Regions from separate parts of the Cupriavidus sp. CP313 genome, predicted to be linked through region 3. Evidence: predicted binding sites of a transcription regulator. Region 3 holds the regulator's gene; each other region holds the start of a gene.

Region 1 (4,280 bases), on a different contig from region 3:
TTCCGTCAGCATCCGCAGCGCCGTGTACTCGAGGTCAAAGACGCCGGCAAGGTCGAGCACCACCACCCGGGGATTCGCTGCAGCAATGATGGGCCGCATCTTGTGCCCGATGTGTCTCGCATTGGCGAAGTAAACGCGGCCCTCCGGCCTCAGCATCACCATGCCGGGATAGGTCACGTCGGCGGGATGCTCGGCGGACTGCGGCCGGAATACATTGGTGCCGGGCTTGCGTGCCAGGACATAGACTGGCGGATCGGAAGTCTGGTAGGCCAGCGCCAGCAGCGAAACAATGATGGCGGCGGCAATGCCGTTCAACGTCCCTAGCAGCACGACGCCGGCAAAGGCTACCACTGCCCAGATGAACTCCGTGCGCCGGATGCCGAGGATGGCGCGAAACTCCGCCGGCTGGATCAGTCCCACCGAATAGGCGATGACCACTGCCGCTAGCGCGGCCTCCGGCATCAGGCCGATCAGCGGTGCCAGCACCAGCATCGCGCCCAGCGCGACGGCCGCAGTGATCAGTCCCGCCAGCTGCGATCTGGCGCCGCAGCGGCGGTTCACCGCGGTCTGCGTGGTCCCGCCGCCGGCAGCCATCGCGCCGAGGAATGCGCCACCCAGGCAGGCGAACCCCGTGGCCAGCAGCTCGCGGTTCGGGTCCGGCGCGGGTTCGCCGCTCTGCACGAAGGCGCGTCCGGCTGCGATGGTTTCCGTAAAGCTCATCAGGGCAATGCCCATGGCCGGCACCAGGAGCTGCGTGACCAGACCGGGATCCGGCAGCGTGAGCGGCGGCAGGCCAGTCGGGACATGGCCAACGGTTTCGACGCCATGAGACTGCAACCCGAGCAGGCTGACTGCCGCAATCCCGATCCCCACCGCGATCAGCGGTGCCGGCGCGCGCGGCACCAGGCGTTCCATGCCGATCAGCAGCGCCAGGACCGTGACCCCAACGGCCATGGTTGCCAGCGAAGCGTGGGGAACGCCCTGGACCATGGCTGCGAGGTTGTGGAAAAACGCGCCCTTCTGGAAATGGATGCCGAGCAGCTTCGGAAGCTGGTCCACCACGATCACCAGCCCGATCCCGGCCTTGAAGCCGACCAGGACGGGCTCGGAGATGAAATCGGCAACAAAGCCCAGGCGCAGCAAGCGCGCGGCGACCAGGATGATGCCCACCAGGCAGGTGAGCGTGGCCGAAGCCGTCAGCAAGCTCGCGGTACCGCCTGCCTTCATCGCATCGCTAAGCGCGGCTGCTGCCAGGATCGCCAGCGTGGTCGTGGTGCTGACGCTGAGCGGGCGCGAGGTTCCCAGCATGGCGTAGATCAGCATCGGCGCGAATACCGTATAGAGTCCGACCTCGACCGGCAGGCCCGCGATGGTGGCGTAGGCGAGGGCCTTCGGGATGACGACTGCCGCAACGGTCAGCCCGGCCATGACATCGGGCTTCAGCCAGTCGCGGTGGTAGTGACGCGGCCACTCGGGCCACGGCAATGCAAGCACGCCGGCCGAGTTGCGCAAGGTGCGGCGGGGATCGCGACCGGCGCGTTTGCGGCGACGGGAGTGGGATTCCGCGTTCATGGAGGGTGATCCGGGCGGCGGGCTTGATGTTGTCATTGTCGTGCGGCGATCCATGTACAGTTTGGTCGAAATTACACGGAGCGGCAAATGCACGATAAGTGACTAAAGCTCCTCTTTCAGTGGATCTCCACGGCCCATCGTCCACGAGAATCTCACGTCCAAGGGAAAACCCGTATCAAGTCCCTGTCTTGAAATGCCCCTACCCCGTCCCTATAATTAGCACTCGTCAGGGGTGAGTGCTAACAGCCTCCTGCGACACCTGAACATTTCTGACGGCCGTCGCCTCGGTAGCCGGCCGATTTGTGATTAAAAACTCACTTTGTATCTAGGAGTCCGTATGAATCTGCGTCCTTTGCACGACCGCGTGATCGTGAAGCGTCTGGACAACGAAACCAAGACCGCGTCCGGTATCGTGATTCCCGACAATGCCGCTGAAAAGCCTGATCAAGGCGAAGTGCTCGCCATCGGCCCCGGCAAGAAGGATGACAAGGGCAACAATATCGCCCTCGACGTCAAGGTGGGTGACCGTGTGCTGTTCGGAAAGTACGCCGGCCAGGCCGTGAAGGTGGAAGGCCAGGAACTGCTGGTCATGCGCGAAGAAGACATCATGGCCGTGGTGAACAAGTAATCCGTTACTTGCAGAATCCCACCCGTACAGAATTCAGGAGAATCAGAACATGGCAGCAAAAGACGTAGTGTTTGGCGACGCCGCCCGTGCCAAGATGGTCGAAGGCGTGAACATCCTCGCCAACGCAGTGAAGGTGACCCTGGGCCCGAAGGGCCGCAATGTGGTGCTGGAGCGCAGCTTCGGCGGCCCGACCGTGACCAAGGACGGCGTGTCCGTGGCCAAGGAAATCGAGCTGAAGGACAAGCTGCAGAACATGGGCGCCCAGATGGTCAAGGAAGTGGCTTCCAAGACCAGCGACAACGCCGGTGACGGTACCACCACGGCTACCGTGCTGGCCCAGTCGATCGTGCGCGAAGGCATGAAGTACGTTGCCGCCGGCATGAACCCGATGGACCTGAAGCGCGGCATCGACAAGGCTGTTACCGCTGCCGTGGAAGAGCTGAAGAAGGTCAGCAAGCCCACCACCACCAGCAAGGAAATCGCCCAGGTTGGCGCGATTTCGGCCAATAGCGACACCTCGATCGGTGAGCGCATCGCCGAAGCCATGGACAAGGTCGGCAAGGAAGGCGTGATCACGGTTGAAGACGGCAAGTCGCTGGCCGACGAGCTGGAAGTCGTGGAAGGCATGCAGTTCGACCGTGGCTACCTGTCGCCGTACTTCATCAACAACCCGGAAAAGCAGGTGGTCCAGCTGGACAGCCCGTTCGTGCTGCTGTTCGACAAGAAGGTTTCGAACATCCGCGACCTGCTGCCGGTGCTGGAGCAAGTGGCCAAGGCTGGCCGCCCGCTGCTGATCATCGCTGAAGACGTCGAGGGTGAAGCCCTGGCGACCCTGGTGGTCAACAACATCCGTGGCATCCTGAAGACCGCCGCCGTCAAGGCCCCGGGCTTCGGCGACCGCCGCAAGGCCATGCTGGAAGACATCGCCATCCTGACCGGCGGCACCGTCATCGCTGAAGAAATCGGCCTGACGCTGGAAAAGGCTGGCCTGAACGACCTGGGCCAGGCCAAGCGCATCGAGATCGGCAAGGAAAACACCATCATCATCGACGGCGCCGGCGATGGAGCTGCGATCGAAGGCCGCGTGAAGCAAATCCGCGCCCAGATCGAAGAAGCGACCTCGGACTACGACCGTGAGAAGCTGCAAGAGCGCGTGGCCAAGCTGGCCGGCGGTGTTGCCGTGATCAAGGTTGGCGCTGCCACCGAAGTCGAAATGAAGGAAAAGAAGGCCCGCGTCGAAGACGCCCTGCACGCCACCCGCGCTGCGGTGGAAGAAGGCATCGTCCCCGGCGGTGGTGTGGCCCTGCTGCGCGCCCGCGCTGCGATCTCGGCACTGACCGGCGAAAACGCCGACCAGAACGCCGGTATCAAGATCGTGCTGCGCGCCATGGAAGAGCCGCTGCGCCAGATCGTGCTGAACGCCGGTGAAGAAGCTTCGGTGGTCGTTGCCAAGGTGATCGAAGGCAAGGGCAACTACGGCTACAACGCGGCTTCGGGCGAGTACGGCGACCTGGTGGAAATGGGCGTGCTGGACCCGACCAAGGTCACCCGCACCGCACTGCAGAACGCCGCTTCGGTGGCTTCGCTGATGCTGACCACGGACTGCGCAGTTGCCGAATCGCCGAAGGATGAGTCGGCTCCGGCAATGCCGGGTGGCATGGGCGGCATGGGCGGCATGGAAGGCATGATGTAATTCATTGCCAACCGACTGCCTTTACGGGCAGGCTGTCTTGAAAAACCCCCGCGGGCGCGAGCCCGCGGGGGTTTTTCTTTGGGGCGCCGCGGCAGTCTCCCGCTGGAGCCGCCAGGTCAGACCTCGACCACGCAGCACCAGTCGAAGCGCTTGTTTTCCAGCTCGCCGGTGCGGCGGCTGACGTAGCCGCGGGGGTTGCAGACCACGCGCGAATCGTCGATGCAGTAGTCGAAGCTGGTGTGGGTATGGGCGTGGATCGACAAGTCCACAATCAGCAAGGAAACCGCTCGCGAGAGCCCTTGCTTTGGTGCCGGACTCACGGAGAGCGCCGTGCGCCTGTCGCTCAATTCATGGCCGAGGTATGAGTCAAATCTGAAACACACGTCT
Region 2 (4,280 bases), on a different contig from region 3:
GGCGCAGCGCACCTTCCGCTTCTCGATCCTGTACCTGTCGCTGCTGTTCGCCGCGCTGCTGGTCGATCACTATTTCAAGTTCGTGCCGCAGGTCTGACCTGTGGTCCACCGGCTGCGGCATCTTGTCGCGGCCGGCGCAGCGTGGCGGCACGATCGGCGATACTGCGTGATGTCGCCGCCCTCCGGTGCCGCTGTTTCCTCCCACCCCTGACCGGTTTCCGCCGCATGCCCCGCCTAAGCCCCGCCTCCGGCCTGTTCGCCGCCTTCCGCCGCTTTTCCCTGCTGGCAGCGCTTGCGCTGGCCGTGGCTGCCTGCGGGCAGCAGAAGGCCTCGTTCCGCAATGTCGACATCACCGGCGCGGCGGACTTCGGCAAGGACTTCTCGCTGACCGACCATCACGGCAAGGTGCGCACCATCGCCGACTTCAAGGGCAAGGCGGTGGTGATGTTCTTCGGCTACACCCACTGCCCGGACGTGTGCCCGACAACGATGGCCGAACTGAAGGCGGTGATGGAGAAACTGGGCCCGGACGCCGACCGCGTGCAGGTGCTGTTCGTCACGGTGGACCCGGAACGCGACACGCAGGCGCTGCTGGCCCAGTACGTGCCGGCCTTCGATGCGCGCTTCGTGGGGCTGCGCCCGGCCGACGAAGCCGCACTGCAGAAGGTGACCAAGGACTTCAAGGTGTTCTACGCCAAGGTGCCGGGCAGCTCCCCGAACAACTACACGGTGGACCACTCCGCGGGCAGCTATGTGTTCGACCCGGAGGGCAAGCTGCGGCTGTTCATCCGCCACGGCCAGGGTCCGGATCCGATCGCGCACGACCTGAAACAGCTGCTGTCGTGACGTGAAAGGGAGGGAAGGGGTGCGGCATAACGTCGCACTCGCCCTCTCGCGGGCAACAAAAAGGCCGGTCCAGTGGACCGGCCTTTTGCATGGCTGGGGGGGGCGGATCAGGCGAACGCCTGCAGCGCCCCCTTCATCTTCTTCATGGCCGCGGCCTCGATCTGGCGGATGCGCTCGGCCGAGACGCCGAACTCGTCAGCCAGTTCATGCAGCGTGGCGCCGCCCGAGCCGTCGTCCTCGACGTGCAGCCAGCGCGCCTCGATGATGCGGCGGCTGCGTTCGTCCAGCTTGCCCAGCGCCTCTTCCAGGCCCTCGACCTGCATGCGGTCATGGCGCTTGGCTTCCAGCACGCGGGTGGGCTCGTTGTGGTTGTCCGCCAGGTAGGCGATGGGGGCGAATTCCTCTTCGCCGTCGTCGATCTGGCCTTCCAGCGCCAGGTCGCCGCCCGACAGGCGGGTTTCCATCTCCATCACTTCTTCGGGCTTGACGTTCAGCTCGCGCGCCACGGCCTCGACCTGCTCCGGCGTGAACGTGTGCGCGCCCTGCTTGTGGCTGCGCAGGTTGAAGAACAGCTTGCGCTGGGCCTTGGTGGTGGCCACCTTGACCATGCGCCAGTTCTTCAGCACGTATTCGTGGATCTCGGCCTTGATCCAGTGCATCGCGTACGACACCAGGCGCACGCCTTGGTCGGGGTCGAAGCGCTTCACGGCCTTCATCAGGCCGATATTGCCTTCCTGGATCAGGTCGGCGTGCGGCAGGCCGTAGCCCAGGTACTGGCGGGCGATCGACACCACCAGGCGCAGGTGGGACATCACCATCTGGCGGGCAGCATCAACGGAATCGTGGTCGCGGAGCTCGCGCGCCAGGCGCTGCTCTTCCTCCGCGGTCAACAGCGGAATCCGGTGGATAGCCTGGATATAGCTGTCGAGGTTGCCAACGGTGGCCGGGAAGGTCAGCGCAAAGCTGCCCGTGCTCCGGGGTGCCGTCGGCAGACGGTTATTCAGGGTTTGGTCGGCAGACAAGACTGCGTTCACTCAATGGCTCCTTTCGCATCCGGCGGTTCTGTTGCCGGGGTGCCGCGCCTTTGGGGGCGGTGGCACTGCAACACATATTAGCACTCAGGCCGGGTGAGTGCTAATTGGAGCCCCGATGGCCGTGATAGTTCCCCTCGATTGCTCTTGCCGATGGCATAGCTATTTTCCACTTCGAGCGGCGAGAACGATACCCACGGTTCGGCGCACTGGATATTAGAGCGGTGCGGGGCACGGGGGTTCTGCCCGCTGCTGCAATGATTTGTTGCAGCAGCGGCTACACTCGACCAAGCTGCGGCGCGCTGGCATTCTTGCGAGCCTCTCTTATTCCACCGGAGGAGTTATGTCTGCTATCGAACACTTGCTCAAGCCGCATGTGCGCGACCTGGGCGATTTCACCGTGCGCCGGCTGCTGCCCGCCGCGGCGACCCAGACCGTCGGGCCGTTTATCTTCTTCGACCATATGGGGCCGGTGCAGCTGCCGCCGGGCGCCGGCGCTGACGTGCGCCCGCATCCACATATCGGGCTGGCCACGGTCACCTACCTGTTCGAGGGCGAGATCATCCACCGCGACAGCCTGGGCAGCGACCAGGCGATCCGCCCGGGCGACGTCAACTGGATGACCGCCGGGCGCGGCATCGTGCACTCGGAACGCTCGCCCGAGCATGTGCGCCCCGCCGGGGCCCGCCTGCACGGCATCCAGACCTGGGTGGCACTGCCGCAGGAGCATGAGGGTGCCGAGCCGTCGTTCTTCCACCATCCCGCCGCCACGCTGCCGCAGATCGAGCGGCCGGGCGTGCGCATGGTGGTGATTGCGGGCGATGCCTTTGGCCAGATCTCTCCGGTCAAGGTCTTCAGCCGCACCCTGTATGTGGCGATTGAGCTGGATGCGGGCGCGAGCGTGGAGATCCCGGCCGATCATGCCGAGCGGGGCATCTATCCGGTGGATGGCGCGGTGGCGCTCGACGGCGAGCCGCTGCCGGCCGAGCATATGGTGGTGCTCACGCCGGGCCAGCCCGCGACGCTGACGGCCACGGCGCCGTCGCGCGTGATGCTGCTGGGTGGCGACCCGACCGACGGGCACCGCTTTATCTACTGGAATTTCGTTGCCAGCAGCAAGGTGGCGATCGAAGCCGCCGCCCAGCGCTGGGAGGACGATCAGTTCCCGCACGTGCCGGGCGAGACCGAGCGCATCCCACTGCCCCCGCGCAAGCCCTGACAGCGGTCCCGGGGCTGGCTCAGACCGGGCTGGCCCAGGTCACGTGGGTGCCTTGCCGCAGGCATTCGCAGATGGCCTCGACCTGGATCGCGATCGGTGCCGGCACCGGCGCCGCGCCGTCCAGCACGCGCCGGACCCAGGCCACGGTCTGGCCGGCGTCGCTGCCGGGCGGCAGTTCAGGCACTTCGGCCAGCGAACCCACGGCCGGATCGACCAGCGTCTGCTGGTGCCCCTCATGCAGCCAGTCGATGCGGCTGGTGCGGCGCGCATCGGCCACCACTTCGCCCTCGGTGCCGCGTGCCAGCAGCACGTTGGCGGGCTCATGCGAGAAGTAGTCGGTCAGCGTCTCGCGGTATTCGGGGTGGGTGTAGCTGTACAGGCGCAACCCTTCCGCGGGCGAATGCTCGCCCACTGGCTGCAGCATCTTGGCCACCGTATGCGACGAATTGCGCAGGCCGATCACGGTGCGCCGCTCCAGCAGCTGCGACAGCCCGGGCGACAGCACATCCACCGGCAGCACCGCCAGCGGCCCGAGGTCGCTGCCCTCGCGCAGCCGTGCCGAGGCCTCGTCGGTAGTCGCGCACAAGGGCACGCCCAGCGCCTCGAACAGCGTCATGCTGGTCACGCGGCCATTGAACAGGCGCGTGCCGTGCACCAGCACGGGGACATCTTCGCGCGCCAGCAGCAGTGCCAGCAGCGGCACCAGGTTGGGTTGCTTGCGCGCGCCGTTGTAGCTGGGGATCACCACCACCTGCCGGTCAGGCGGCGCCGGCAGCGGCTGGCAGTGCGCATGGGCGGCTTCCAGCATGCCGGCCAGTTCGTGCGGGGCCTCGCCCTTGATGCGGTAGGCCATCAGGATGGCGCCAAGCTCCAGGTCCGAGACGCGCCCGGCCAGCATGGCGTCAAACAGGGCCTGTGCGTCTTCGCGCGGCAGCGCCCGGGCGCCGTTGACGCCGCGGCCGATCTCCTTGATATAGCGGGCAGCAGGGAAGGACGTGGCTGGCGTGGTCATGGCGGCGTGGGGGTTGTCTGTTCTGGGTTCATGATAGCGGAGCCAGGCCGCCGCGCCCACCGCCGCCGGTCACCGCGCATCGCCTCCTGAGGAGACTACGCGGCTTCCTGCAGCGCCGGGTTGCGTTGCTTGCGGTAGAGGAAGTCCAGCACCGCGGTGCGGCAGGCGTGAT
Region 3 (4,280 bases):
TACAGCGTCTGCGCCACCGGCGCCGGCCCGCGCGCCTGGGCAATGCCTTTCACCACAAGTTCCCAGCGCTGCTGGTGCGCTTCCAGCACCACCCTGTCGCCGGGCTTCACCTCGCGCGAGTTCTTGCATGGCTGGCCGTTGACGGTCACCTTGCTGCGCTCCACCGCTTCGGCGGCCAGCGAGCGCGTCTTGAAGAAGCGCGCGCACCACAGCCATTTGTCGATGCGCTGGCGCGCATCCGGCTCAAAGTCGACGTTCATGCCGCCGCCCCCCGGGTCTGGGCGCGCGTGCGCCGTGCTTCCAGTTCGTGCGGATGCGGCGTGGCCAGCGGCCAGCCCTGCAGGTGCTGCAGCGCGATCTCGGCCATGGCCGCGACCCACGGATCGGCATCATTCAGGCACGGGATGAAGTGGAAATCCTTGCCGCCCGCGACCTTGAACTCGGTCTGCCCTTCCATGGCGATTTCCTCCAGGGTCTCGATGCAGTCGGCCGGAAAGCCCGGGCAGAAGACGTCGACCCGGCCCGCGCCGACCTTGCCCAGCTCGGCCAGCGTCGGCGCGGTGTACGGCTGCAGCCATTCCGCCTTGCCAAAACGAGACTGGAACGTCACTTGATACTGACCCGGCTGCAGGCCCAGCGCGTCGCCCAGCAGCCGGCCGGTCTTCAGGCATTCACAGTGATAGGGGTCACCCAGCTCCAGCGTGCGCCGCGGCACGCCGTGGAACGACAGGATCAGCTTGTCGCCGCGGGCAAAGTCCGGCATGCCGTGCCGCGCCCAATAGGCGCCGACCTGCTGGTGCAGCGCCGAGATATAGGCCGGGTGGTCATGGAAATGCTTGACCAGCCGCAGTTCGGGCTGGTTGCGCCACTGGCCCAGCACCCGGAACACCTCGTCGAAGGCCGTGGCCGTGGTGGTGCCGGAGTATTGCGGATACATCGGCAGCACCAGCACCTGCTCGCAGCCCTGCCGGCGCAGCGCCTCCAGCACCGAGGCGATCGACGGGTTGCCGTAGCGCATTGCGCACGCGACCGTCACTTCATGGCCGTGCTGGTTCATCAGCCGCTGCAGCGCATGGGCCTGGCGCTCGCTGTAGACCAGCAGCGGCGAGCCCGTCATATGGGCCTCGCGCAGCCAGATCGATTCGTATTTCAGCGCCGAGGCGCGCGAACGCAGCGGCAGGATCACCCCATGCAGCAGCGGCAGCCAGGCCGCGCGCGGGATCTCGACCACGCGCGGGTCGGACAGGAATTCCTTCAGGTAGCGCCCCACCGCCTTGGGCGTGGGAGCGTCCGGGGTGCCCAGGTTGACCAGCAGGATCGCCGTGCGCGGCGCCTGGCCGTGCTGGTAGGCCGGTTCGGGAGAAAACGTCATGTCGCTTCCGGGTTGGCACGGTGCCGGGATGGCGCCGGTGCGGCGCACCGGCGATTGCCGCGCTCGGTAGGAATGGAGCCGCTTGTCAGACCAGCCAGTCTTTGCACTAGTTCTGGCTCAGGGCGCTGGACAGCAAGCGCGCGGTGATGTCGACGATGGGGATCACGCGCTCATACGCCATGCGCGTGGGGCCGATCACGCCAAGCGTGCCGACGATCTGGCCGTCGACCTCATACGGGGCGGTGATGACCGCCATGTCTTCGATCGGCACCAGCCGGCTTTCGCCGCCGATAAAGATCTGCACGCCCTGCGCATGGCTGGACACGTCCAGCAGCTGCAGCAGGCTGGTCTTGTGCTCGAACACGTCGAAGAGGCGCCGCAGCTTGTCCATGCTGGAGGCCAGGTCTTCCACTTCCAGCAGCTTGCGCTCGCCGCTGATAAAGACGTGGTCGTCGTCCTCGTCCTCGGCAACGCTGCCGGCCTCGACCGCGGCCTGCATCAGCTGCGACATGTCGCGGCGCAGGTCCTGCAGTTCCACCCGCAGGTGGCCGCGCACCGTGTCGAAGCTCATGCCGGCATAGTGCGAGTTGAAGAAGTTGGCCGCCTCGATCAGCTGGGCCGGCGTGTATGACAGCTCGGTCTGGATGATGCGGTTCTGCACGTCGCCCTCGGGGCTGACGATGATCAGCAGGATGCGCTTGTCCGACAGCCGCATGAATTCGATCTGCCGGAACGCCTGCGCGCGGCGCGGCGTCATCACCACGCCGGCAAAGTGCGACAGGTTCGACAGCGTGCGCGCGGCCGCCGTGATCATGCGCTGCGGCCCCAGTTGCTGGCCGCCGAGCTGGTCCTGGATCTGGCCGGTCAGCTCGGCCAGGTCGGCGTTGCGCTCCAGCGGCTTGGCCGTCAGCATCGAATCGACGAACAGCCGGTAGCCGCGCGGGGTCGGGATACGGCCGGCCGAGGTGTGCGGGCTGGCAATAAAGCCCATTTCCTCCAGATCGGACATCACATTGCGAATGGTCGCAGGCGACAGGTCCAGCCCCGAGTATTTCGACAGGGTGCGGGAACCGACCGGCTGCCCTTCGGCAATATAGCGCTCGATCAGGGTCTTGAGCAGCGTTTTGGAGCGTTCATCCATGATGCCCCGATTTTACGCAAGTTTTGGACCTTCTGGCGGGCGGCCTGGGCCGGCCGCCGGCGCCTGCTGACAAGCGTCATGGCGGTATGGTCTAATCCCGTCATGTCCGCCCCCCCGAAAGCCAGCGCCGTGCGCACTTCGTTCAAGACCGTCGCCCTGGTGGGCCGGTACTCCACTGCCGGCATCGAAGGGCCGCTGGAGGAGATCGCCTCTTATATCCTGCGCAACGGGCAGGACGTGGTGTTCGAGCGCGAAACCGCGCTGGCCACCGGGCTGACCTCCTACCCTGCCCTGTCCGCCGAGGAGATCGGCCGGCAGGCCGACGTGGCCGTGGTGCTGGGCGGCGACGGCACGCTGCTGGGCATCGCCCGCCAACTCGCCGGCTATGACGTGCCATTGATCGGCGTCAACCACGGGCGGCTGGGGTTCATGACCGACATCGCGCTGGAAGACGCGCACACCGTGCTGCCCGACATGCTCGACGGCCGCTACGAGGCCGAGACCCGCCTGCTGCTGGAATCGCGCGTGGTGCGCGACGACATGGACATCTTCTCCGCGCTGGCCCTGAACGACGTGGTGGTGAACCGCTCGGGCATCTCCGGCATGGTCGAGCTGGCAGTGTCGGTGGACGGCCACTTCATGTACAACCAGCGGTCGGACGGCCTGATCGTGTCGACCACCACCGGGTCCACCGCCTACGCGCTGTCCGCCGGCGGCCCGATCCTGCACCCGACGCTGTCGGGCGTGGTGCTGGTGCCGATTGCCCCGCACGCGCTGTCCAACCGCCCGATCGTGCTGCCGCACGACGCCGAGGTCACCATCGAGGTGGCCAGCGCGCGCGACGCCAGCGTCAACTTCGACATGCAGTCGCTGACCTCGCTGCTGCCGGGCGACCGCATCGTGGTGCGGCGCTCCGAAAAGACCATCAACCTGCTGCACCCGGTCGGCTACAACTACTACGCCACGCTGCGCAAGAAGCTGCACTGGCACGAGTACCCGTCCGAAGACAACCGCCTCTGAGCCAGTATCAAGCCGCCCCTTGAGCCTGATCCCGAACCCATCGGACCGACTACCTCCAACGCCACGATGCTGCGCAGCCTGTCCATCCGCGATTTCGTCATCGTCGATACGCTCGACCTGGACTTCACCACTGGCTTCACCGTCTTCACCGGCGAGACCGGCGCCGGCAAATCCATCCTGATCGATGCCCTGGCGCTGGTGCTGGGCGAACGCGCCGATGCCGGCGTGGTGCGCGAAGGCGCCCCGCGCGCCAGCGTCAGCGCCACCTTCTCGACCCACCCGGCACTGGATGCCTGGCTGGCCGAGCGCGAGCTCAACAGTGAAGCGGAAGACGGCGTGGCGACCGTGCTGCTGCGCCGCACGGTCGATGCCGGGGGCCGCAGCAAGGCCTTTATCAACGGCGCCGCCGCCACCCTGGCGCAACTGCGCGAAGTCGGCGACCAGCTGGTCGACATCCACGGCCAGCACGCGCACCAGCTGCTGCTGCGCCCCGATGCGCAGCGGCTGCTGTTCGACGCCCACGCCGGCCTCACGCAGCAGGCCGGCGCGGTGGCCGAGGCCTGGCGCGCCTGGCGTGCCTGCGTGCGCCAGCGCGAGGCGGTGGAACACCAGTCGCGCGAGATGCAGCTCGAACGCGAACGGCTGGAATGGCAGGTCGGCGAACTGGACAAGCTCAACCCGCAGCCGGGCGAATGGGAAGAGATCCAGTCCGAGTACAACCGGCTGTCGCATGCCGCCGGCCTGATC

The links. The regulator HrcA, encoded in region 3, represses chaperone genes, less so after heat shock. The targets are predictions, from matches to a motif close to TTAGCACTCNNNNNNNNNGAGTGCTAA.
Region 1: the regulator HrcA is predicted to act here: its motif matches at 1,789-1,815, upstream of groES (co-chaperone GroES).
Region 2: the regulator HrcA is predicted to act here: its motif matches at 1,958-1,984, upstream of rpoH (RNA polymerase sigma factor RpoH).

What each region holds. Positions count from the first base shown of each region.
Region 1 is NZ_JBSVZB010000033.1:51,504-55,783, forward strand. It holds gene ACW4E8_RS32705 (SulP family inorganic anion transporter) at 1-1,572, opposite strand, end outside; gene groES (co-chaperone GroES) at 1,910-2,200, shown strand; gene groL (chaperonin GroEL) at 2,250-3,893, shown strand; partial or broken gene ACW4E8_RS32720 (metallophosphoesterase) at 4,010-4,162, opposite strand.
Region 2 is NZ_JBSVZB010000002.1:306,591-310,870, reverse strand. It holds gene cyoE (heme o synthase) at 1-97, shown strand, start outside; gene ACW4E8_RS03665 (SCO family protein) at 226-846, shown strand; gene rpoH (RNA polymerase sigma factor RpoH) at 954-1,880, opposite strand; gene ACW4E8_RS03655 (pirin family protein) at 2,221-3,096, shown strand; gene ybiB (DNA-binding protein YbiB) at 3,116-4,108, opposite strand; gene ACW4E8_RS03645 (ABC transporter ATP-binding protein) at 4,204-4,280, opposite strand, start outside.
Region 3 is NZ_JBSVZB010000004.1:316,254-320,533, forward strand. It holds gene ACW4E8_RS08015 (RNA-binding S4 domain-containing protein) at 1-260, opposite strand, end outside; gene hemH (ferrochelatase) at 257-1,372, opposite strand; gene hrcA (heat-inducible transcriptional repressor HrcA) at 1,479-2,513, opposite strand; gene ACW4E8_RS08030 (NAD kinase) at 2,616-3,533, shown strand; gene recN (DNA repair protein RecN) at 3,600-4,280, shown strand, end outside.